DNA from 2 places in the Roseomonas sp. F4 genome. Region 2 is predicted to be linked to the other one. Evidence: riboswitches for the same ligand, from Rfam matches in the RefSeq annotation. Region 2 holds a riboswitch; the other holds the start of a gene.
The links. Region 2 has a riboswitch for cobalamin ahead of ACVFYP_RS03205 (TonB-dependent receptor plug domain-containing protein). Riboswitches for the same ligand answer to the same signal wherever they lie in the genome.

Region 1 (4,462 bases), on a different contig from region 2:
GGCCGGGCGCAAGCGGGACCTTCGGTGCGGCCCATATGCATCTCGTAGCCAGAGAGCGCCGCGCCGTCGTGGCTCTGGCCGTGCACCGGCACCAGGCGTTTGTTGCCGGCCAAAATGGTATCCACCTCCAGCAACCCCAGGCCCGGCGCGCTGCCCGGCGGGCCTTCCACGCCCTCGGGATCGGCAAGGCTGCGCCCGAGCATCTGGTAGCCGCCACAGAGCCCAAGCACATGCCCACCCCGCCGCAGATGGGCCGCGATATCCACATCTAACCCCGCCGCCCGCAGCACGCGCAGATCGGCAAGCGTGGATTTGGAGCCGGGCAGAATCACCAGCTGCGCGTCGCCCGGCAGCGCTTGGCCTGGCCGCACGCGGATCACCTCCACCTCTGGCTCCGCCACCAGCGGATCGAGGTCGTCGAAATTGGCGATGGAGGGCAGGATGGGCACGGCGATGCGCAGCTTCGCGCCGGGCTTGCGGGCCAGCGGATGGTCCAGCGCCAGAGCATCCTCGGCGGGAAGCTTGGAGGCATCGGGCAAATGCGGCACCAGCCCGAGCGCCGCCCAGCCGGTGCGCGCCGCAATCAGCGCCATGCCGTCCGCGAACAACGAAGGGTCGCCCCGAAAACGGTTGACGATGAAGCCGCCGATCATCGCGGCATCCTCGGCGTCGAGCACCGCATGCGTCCCCACAATGCTAGCGATGACGCCACCCCGGTCGATATCGCCGATCAACACCACCGGCACGCCGGCGGCGCGTGCGAAACCCATATTGGCAATGTCGTTGGCGCGAAGATTGACCTCCGCCGCGCTGCCCGCGCCCTCCACCAGCACGATATCCGCCTCGGCCCGCATCCGCCCAAAACTGTCCAGCACGGCGGCCATGAAGCCGGGCTTCAGGCGTTGGTATTCCGCAGCCCGCGCCTGTCCCACCACGCGCCCCTGGACGATGATCTGCGCGCCCACCAGGCTCTGCGGCTTCAGCAGCACCGGGTTCATATGCACCGAGGGCTGGACGCAGGCCGCGCGCGCCTGCAAGGCCTGGGCGCGCCCGATCTCCCCGCCATCGGCCGTCACGGCGGCGTTGTTGCTCATGTTCTGCGGCTTGAAGGGTCGCACCCTCAGCCCGCGCCGCGTGAAGGCGCGCGCCAGCCCGGCGACGATCAGCGACTTGCCGACATCGGAGCCGGTGCCCTGGAACATCAACGCCAGAGCCATCAGAATTCGATGCCCTTCTGCGCCTTAACGCCTGCGGCAAAGTGGTGCTTCTGGGCGCCCATCTCGGTGACGAGATCGGCGGCCTCGATCAGCGCCGGCTTCGCGTTGCGCCCGGTGACCACCACATGCAGCAGCGGGCGGCGCGCGGCGAGGTCGGCCAACACCCCATCCAGCGGCAGATAGTCGTAGCGCAGCGCGATGTTCAGCTCGTCCAGCAGCAGCAGGTCGATGGCGGGGTCCGCCAGCATGTCGCGCGCCATCTCCCAGGCCCGCGCCGCCGCCGCCACGTCGCGAGCGCGGTCCTGGGTTTCCCAGGTGAAGCCTTCCCCCATCGTGTGCCAGCGCACCCGGTCGCCGAATTGCGTCAGCGCGGCGCGTTCCCCGGTCTCCCAGGCGCCCTTGATGAACTGCACCACGCCGACGCGCCCGCCCGTGCCCAGCATGCGCAGCGCCAGACCGAAGGCGGCGGTGGACTTGCCCTTGCCCGGCCCGGTGTGGACGATCAGCAGGCCCTTCTGGGTGATGGTCTTGGAGGCGACTTCCGCATCCTGCACCGCCTTGCGGGCTTCCATCTTGGCACGGTGGCGCGCGGCTTCGTCGTCGCTCATTGCCCGCGCTCCTTCATTTCAGCCGCAGCGGAAGACCCGCCACCACCAGTTCCACATGATCCGCCAGCGCCGCCATGCGCTGATTCAGCACGCCCTGCGCATCCCGGAAACGCCGGCCGAGCGAGGTGGCGGGCACGATGCCCGAGCCCACCTCGTTCGAAACCAGCACCACCGGGCCGGTGCGGGCCAGCAAAGCCGACTCCAAGGCGGATTGCGCGGCCGCCAGATCGGCCTCGGCCAGCATCAGGTTGGACAGCCACAGCGTCAGGCAATCCACCAGCACCGGCGGGCGGGCGCGGGCGAGCGCCGCCGGCAGGTCGCGCGGTGCGTCCAGCGTGTCCCAACCCTCCGCACGACGGGCGCGGTGTTCGGCGATTCGCGCTTCCATCTCGGCATCAAAAGCCTCGGCGGTGGCGATGTAAGTCCAGGGCGGGGGCAGCGCTGTCACCAGCGTCTCCGCGCGCCGGCTCTTGCCGGACCGCGCGCCCCCCAGGATCAAGGTCAGGGTTTTCACCCCCCCAGCATGCCCGATGCGGCTGCGATTGACACGGCCCGCCCCGCGACGCTTGATGCGCGGGTTCGAAGGTTCCCCCGGAAGGGGGATGAAAAGGGAATTCGGAAGGGGCCTCCCCGCCCCAGGCCGAAGCTGCCCCCGCAACTGTGAACGGTGAGCAGGCATCAATTGTCACTGGGCCCCGGAGTCACGCGACTCCAGCCCGGGAAGACGATGCCCAGCGGCGATCCGTGAGCCAGGAGACCTGCCCTCGAACACAGGACGCGCCGGGCGGGGTGCCTCGGAGCATGGCCATTTTGGCAGGGGCGCGCCGGCTGGCGCGCGCCGCACGCACCCCTTTTGCCCGCGCGCCGCGCCGGGCAGGAGGTTTTGTGTGTCGCCCGACGTCGTGATCTTCGTCTGCACCACCTGCAAGCGGGAGGGTGACGCCGCCGATGCGCCGCGCGCCGGCGCCGCCCTGGCCGAGGCCGCCACCTCCACCCCCGGTCTCTTCCGCGTCCAGCCCGTCAAATGCCTGTCGAGCTGCAAGCGCGGCCCCGCCGCCGCCATCGTCCGCCCAGGCGGCTGGAGCTACGTCTTCGGCCAGCTCGACATCGAGAGCGCGCCGGAGGCCCTGCAAAAGGGCGCCGCCCTGCTCGGCGGCTCGGCGGATGGGCTGATGCCCTGGCAGGGGCGGCCCGATCTGCTGAAGCGCAACATGATCGCCCGCATCCCCCCCTTCGACTTTTCGCCCGCGGAGCCCGCCCCATGAGCACCAGTTTGCAGAAGGTGCCCTGCACCATCGTCACCGGCTTTCTCGGCGCCGGAAAAACCACGCTGATCCGGCATCTGCTGGAAAATCCGGGCGGCAGGCGCCTGGCCGTCATCGTCAACGAATTTGGCGATATCGGCATGGATGCCGAGATCCTGCGCGGCTGCGGCATCGCCGCCTGCGCCGAGGCGGATATCGTGGAACTCGCCAATGGCTGCATCTGCTGCACCGTGGCCGATGACTTCGTGCCGACGCTCGACAAGCTGCTGGCGCGGGAGCCGCGCCCCGATCACATCCTGATCGAGACCTCGGGCCTCGCTCTGCCCAAGCCGCTGGTGCAGGCCTTCCTCTGGCCCGCCATCAAGGGCCGCGTCACGGTGGATGGCGTGATCGCGGTGGTGGATGGCGCGGCACTGGCGGAGGGCCGCGTCGCGCATGACGAGGCGGCGCTCGCCGCCCAGCGCGCGGCCGATCCGGCGCTCGACCATGACGACCCGGTCGAGGAGGTGTTCGAAGACCAGGTGGCCTGCGCCGACCTGATCGTGCTGACCAAGGCGGACCTGCTGGACGCCGATGCGCTGGCCCGCGCCCGCGCCGCGCTGGCCGCCGCCCTGCCGCGCGCCATCGGTGTGCTGGAGGCGCGGGAAGGTCGCATTGCGCCGGCGCTGCTGCTGGGCCTCGGCCTCGCCACCGAATCGGACATCGAGGCCCGCCGAACGCATCACGACAATGAGGAGGACCACGATCACGAGGATTTCGATTCCGTGGTCCTGCCGCTGCCAGAGGTGACGGACGCCACAGCACTCGCCCGCCGTGTCGCCGCCGCCTGCGCCGTGCCGGGGGTGCTGCGTGCCAAGGGGTTCGGCGCGGTGCAGGGCAAGCCGATGCGGCTGCTGGTGCAGGCGGTGGGCCAGCGCGTCGGCCATCACTTCGACCGCCCTTGGGCGCCGGGCGAGGCGCGGACGGGGCATCTGGTGGTGCTTGGCCTGCATGGCTTCGACGCGGCCGCCGTCGCCGACGCTTTGGCCGCCGTCTGAATCCATGCACCTGCTGAACACCACCACCGCGACGCTGGATGAGCAGACGGAGCCCGTTGACCTCCGCCAGCCACCCGCGCCGATGGCGGTGCTCAGTTTTACCGACAGTGACCTCGCGGGCCTCGCGGCGGCCTGGGAGGTGGAGCGGGATGTGCTGCCCGCCCTGCGCCTGGTGCCGTTGCGGGAACTGCGCCACCCGATGTCGGTGGACCTCTGGCTGGACCGCACGGCGGTGGGCGCGCGCATCATCGTGCTGCGGCTGCTGGGCGGGCTGGATTGGTGGCGCTACGGCGCCGAGCAACTTTCGGCATTTTGCCGCGAACGCGGCATCGCCC
Region 2 (4,462 bases):
CAGCTCATGTTCGACCCGGTGCTGGCGACGCTGCCGATGGTGCGCGGCGGGCAGTTGCGCGGCCTGGCCATCGCCACCCCGAGCCGCACGCAACTGGCGCCGGAACTGCCGACGGCAGTGGAAGGTGGCCTCGCCGGCTTCGAATTCTATTCCTGGTATGGCGTCTGGGGCCCCCGCGCCATGCCGCGGGAGATCGCGGACCGCATCAATGCTGCCCTGGTATCCGGGTTGCGGGAGCCGGAGGTGGTGCAGCGCCTGACCGGCCTCGGCTTCGAGCCGGTGGCCGAGACGGTGGAGGAGGCGGAGCGCTTCATCGTCGCTGACGTAGCGCGCAATGCGGAACTGCTCCGCATCGCGAATTTCCAGCCGCAATAAGACCGTCATCCGGCGATGAATTGCTTTTAAAGTCTGATCTCGCATTGTGAGCAGACCGGGGCGTTTCGCCCCGGTCCGGGACGCGTTACAGCCCAGTCCAAGCAATCCGCACAAGGACCGTCCCAGCTCTTGGCCCGCTCCCCCCTGCCAATCCGCGTCCTCCCGCCGCCCTCACATCGGCGTGACTTCTCCACTGTCGGTCCCGCCAGCCGCATGCTAACCATGCGTGCAGGGAATGGCTTCCGCGCCAGAATGGCCGGCATGGATCCGGAGGAGACTCGCCATCGACGGGCTTCACGACACGCAGCTTGCGGTGGACGCGCATATCCACCCCATCCCTGTCTCCCAGCTGGTGACGGTTCTGGCACGCGACTGGCCTTCCGAACGGCTGACGCTCGGCGAGCTGATCCAGGCACTGGGCGCGCGTGGCTACGGGGTGCTGATCGTCCTGTTCGCCCTGCCCAATCTGCTGCCGATCTATATTCCCGGCCTCAGCCCGATCTTCGGCGTGCCGCTGCTGATCATCTGCGCCCAGCTCGCCTACGGGCTGCCGACGCCGAAGCTGCCCGCTCTGCTTACCCGCCGGTCGATGCGCCGTGCCGATCTGCGGCTGATCGCGGAAAAGGCGCTGCCCTGGCTGCAGCGGGTCGAACGCTATGTGAAGCCGCGCCCCTCCTGGCTGACCACCCGCGCCGGGGAACGTCTGATCGGCGCCTATGGAGTCTGGCTCGCCTCCATCGTCATCGTGCCGCTGCCGCTGACCAATGGCCCGCCTTCGCTCGCCTGCCTGATCATGGCGATCGGGCTGATGGAGGAGGATACGCGGACCATCGCCGCGGGCGCCGCCTTCGGCGTCTTCGCCACTTTCCTGGGCCTGTCCATCATCGGCAGCGTCGGCTGGATCCTGGTGGCGGGCTTCACCTGGCTGCTCGGCCTATTCTGACCCTTCGCACGGCATGCACGGCATGAGCCCGGATCAGTCGCATATGGCGGCGGAGTCCTCCGCGCCGATCTCGCGCATCGTGGCCGAGGTGGCCGCCGCCTTTCCGGGCGAGCGGATCAGCCTGGGCGAGATGGCGGAGGCTTTCGGCGACCGCGCCTTCGGCCTGCTGCTGTTGTTGCTGCTGCTGCCGGGCCTGTTGCCGGGCATGGCCAGCGTCTTCGGCACACCGCTGCTGATCCTCGGCGTGCAGATGGGCCTCGGCCTGCGGGTGCCGAAGCTGCCAGGCATCCTGGCGCGGCAGACCATCAAGCGGGCCGACCTGCTGCGGCTGGCTTCGGCCTCCTCCAAGGGGCTGGGGCGGATCGAGCGCTATGTGAAGCCGCGGCCGGGCTTCTTCACCTCGCCGCTCGGCGAACGCATCATCGGCTGGCTGACCGCCTATGTCGCCCTGATGCTGATCCTGCCCGGACCTGGCACCAACGGCCCGCCGGCCTTCGGCAATATCGTCATGGCGCTCGGCCTGATCGAGCATGACAGCAAGGTCACCGGCTGGGGCGTGGCACTGACCATCGCCGGCTGCCTCTTCGCCACCGTGGTGCTGGTGGTGCTCGGCTGGCTCGGCATCCAGGCGCTGGGCTGGATCTTCTGAAGGTGCCGATTGTGCCGCGCCTTCCACCGGTGGTAACTCCCCGTCATGCGCCGGTGGCCCGCAAGGGCTGAAACGGGAACGCGCGAAGGCCAGCCGGGGCAACCCGCCGGGCCACGTCCGCGGCTGCCCCCGCAACTGTAGGCGGAGACCCTGTCTCCCTGACGCCATTGGACCCCGCCGGGGTCTGAGAAGGCGGGGACAGGATCCGGATGGTGTTCCATCCGGGGCTCCGCGAGCCAGGAGACCGGCCGGCGCAGAGACGTCACGCGCGTGCCGGGCGGGGTGCACCGGCGCAACGGAGCGACAGGCCAGAGGCGAAGACTCGCCCCTGTCCGCTCGTCTCCGCCGGCGGCGACGACGCCAGCCGCCTGGAGGCCCGCCAAGGGCTGTCAGGCATGTCGTCCGATCGCACGGAGGAACCGATGCGAATGAAGTCCATGAACCGGGCCGCGCCCCTCGCGCTCGCCCTGCCCCTGCTGCTGTCGGCGCCGAGCCTGGCGCAGCAGGCCATCTCCGAAACCATCGTCACCGCGACCCGCATCCCGACGGAGGCGGAACGTGTGCCGGCCGCCATCACGGTGCTGACCCGCGCGGATATCGAGGAACGCGGCTACCAGACCCTGGCGGAAGCCATGGCCACCGTGCCCGGCATGAACATGGTTCAGGGTGGTGGACTCGGCCAGCAGGCCAGCGTCTTCATCCGCGGCACCGCCTCCCGCCACGTTCTCGTCCTGCTGGATGGCGTGCCGGTGAACGATCCCTCGGAGGCCAATGGCGCCTTCAACTTCGGCAATGAGCTGCTGGGGGATATCGAGCGCATCGAGGTGGTGCGCGGCCCCGGCTCCGCCCTTTATGGCTCCGGCGCCATTGGTGGCGTCATCAACCTGGTGACCCGGCGCGCGCCGGCCGGCGTGCCGGTGCAGGTCTTCGGCGACATCGCCGGCGGCAGCCAGGGCACGGCGCGCGGCGCGCTGGGCGCGGCGGGTTCGCTCGGCCAGTGGAACTACCTGGTGATGGGCCAGGGCCTGACCACCCAGGGCAGCGACGCCACGCCGCGCCGCTTCCGCGCCGACACCAAGGAGACCGAGGCCCTGCGCGCCGGCGCCGGCACCGCCCGCTTCGGCTGGGCCGATGGCACCAGCATGGTGGAGGGCCTGCTGCGCTGGCGGGAGAACCAGCTCGACCTCGACAACATCCCGAATGACGACCCGAATTACGAGGGCAATGACCGCCGCTGGTTCGGCCAGTTGCGGAGCGAGACAAGCCTGTTCGACGGTGTCTGGACCACCGGGCTGCGCGCCGCGGTGACGGAGGATCGCCGCCGCTACATCAACCTGCCGGATGCGCGCAGCAGCGCCAGCACGGACGACCTGTATCACGGCCAGCGCCAGACCCTGGACTGGGGCAACCGGGTGCGGCTCGGCGATGTAGGCCCTCTCTCCATGGCCGGCCTCGCCTTTGGCGTGACGCATGAGCGGGAGAGTGTGGACGCCACCTCTGGCTCCCCGGGTTTTCGGACCGTCACCGATGCGCGGGCCAACAGCACCGCGCTGCATGCGGGCGTGCAGGCGCGACTGGGGGAGCGGCTCGACCTGTCGGCCGGGCTACGGCAGGACCTGGCGGAGGATTACGACGGCTATCTGTCCTGGCGCACCGGCGCCGTGCTGGCGGTGCCGGAGGTAGCCTCCCGCCTCCGTCTCTCGGCCGGCACCGCCTATAAGGCGCCGTCGCTGTACCAGCGCTTCGGCCGCATCGGGACCTTCTTCCAGGGCAATCCGAATCTGGAGCCGGAAACCTCCTTCGCCTGGGAGGCCGGCATCGACACCGACCTGCCGATCTTCGGCCGGCGCGATGGCGCCACAGTCGGCGTCACCTATTTCAACACCCGCACCCGCGACCTGATCAACTTCAACCGGGCCTTTTCCAGCCTGGAGAACGTCGAGAAGGCCAGCAGCCAGGGCGTGGAGATGGAGTTGCGGCTGCGCCCGGCGCGCTGGCTGGAAACGCGGCTGGCCTGGACCATCACCGATGCGCGGGACGAGACCACCGACGCGCCGCTGGCCCGCCGGCCGCGCAATGTGGTTTCCGCCGGGGCGCGGCTGTCGCCGGTCGATCGCCTGGTGATCGCGCCGGAGGTGCTGTTCACCGGCCCGTCGCCGGACACCGCCTCCTATGACGACAACGGCAACTTCCTGTCGGGCGTGCGCTACAACAAATCTGGCACGGTGCTGAACCTGACGGCATCGTACCGCGTGACCCCGGCCATCACCGCTTATGCCGAGGGCCGCAACCTGGGCAACAGCCGTTGGGAACCGGCGAACGGCTTTGTCACGCCGGGCCGCAGCCTGCTGGTGGGCACGCGCTTCGTCTTCTGAGGGTGACGGGGCGGGTCACCGCCCCGTTCGTCATTCCGCGCGCTTGCGCCTCGGCTTGCGGACCGGGGCCGGCTGGGCTTCCGCCTGGCCGGCATCGGCCACGGCCTCGGTCCCCTCCAG

Region 1: another riboswitch for cobalamin. It lies ahead of ACVFYP_RS16140 (DUF1636 family protein); the one in region 2 lies ahead of ACVFYP_RS03205 (TonB-dependent receptor plug domain-containing protein).

Annotation. Positions count from the first base shown of each region.
Region 1 covers NZ_JBSSHK010000003.1:812,792-817,253, reverse strand. The annotation lists gene ACVFYP_RS16155 (cobyric acid synthase) at 1-1,217, opposite strand, end outside; gene cobO (cob(I)yrinic acid a,c-diamide adenosyltransferase) at 1,217-1,825, opposite strand; gene cobU (bifunctional adenosylcobinamide kinase/adenosylcobinamide-phosphate guanylyltransferase) at 1,839-2,339, opposite strand; cobalamin riboswitch at 2,392-2,605, shown strand; gene ACVFYP_RS16140 (DUF1636 family protein) at 2,713-3,090, shown strand; gene cobW (cobalamin biosynthesis protein CobW) at 3,087-4,127, shown strand; gene cobN (cobaltochelatase subunit CobN) at 4,132-4,462, shown strand, end outside.
Region 2 covers NZ_JBSSHK010000001.1:671,854-676,315, reverse strand. The annotation lists gene ACVFYP_RS03220 (Bug family tripartite tricarboxylate transporter substrate binding protein) at 1-375, shown strand, start outside; gene ACVFYP_RS03215 (exopolysaccharide biosynthesis protein) at 611-1,318, shown strand; gene ACVFYP_RS03210 (exopolysaccharide biosynthesis protein) at 1,341-1,967, shown strand; cobalamin riboswitch at 2,002-2,234, shown strand; gene ACVFYP_RS03205 (TonB-dependent receptor plug domain-containing protein) at 2,396-4,342, shown strand; gene ACVFYP_RS03200 (alpha,alpha-trehalose-phosphate synthase (UDP-forming)) at 4,373-4,462, opposite strand, start outside.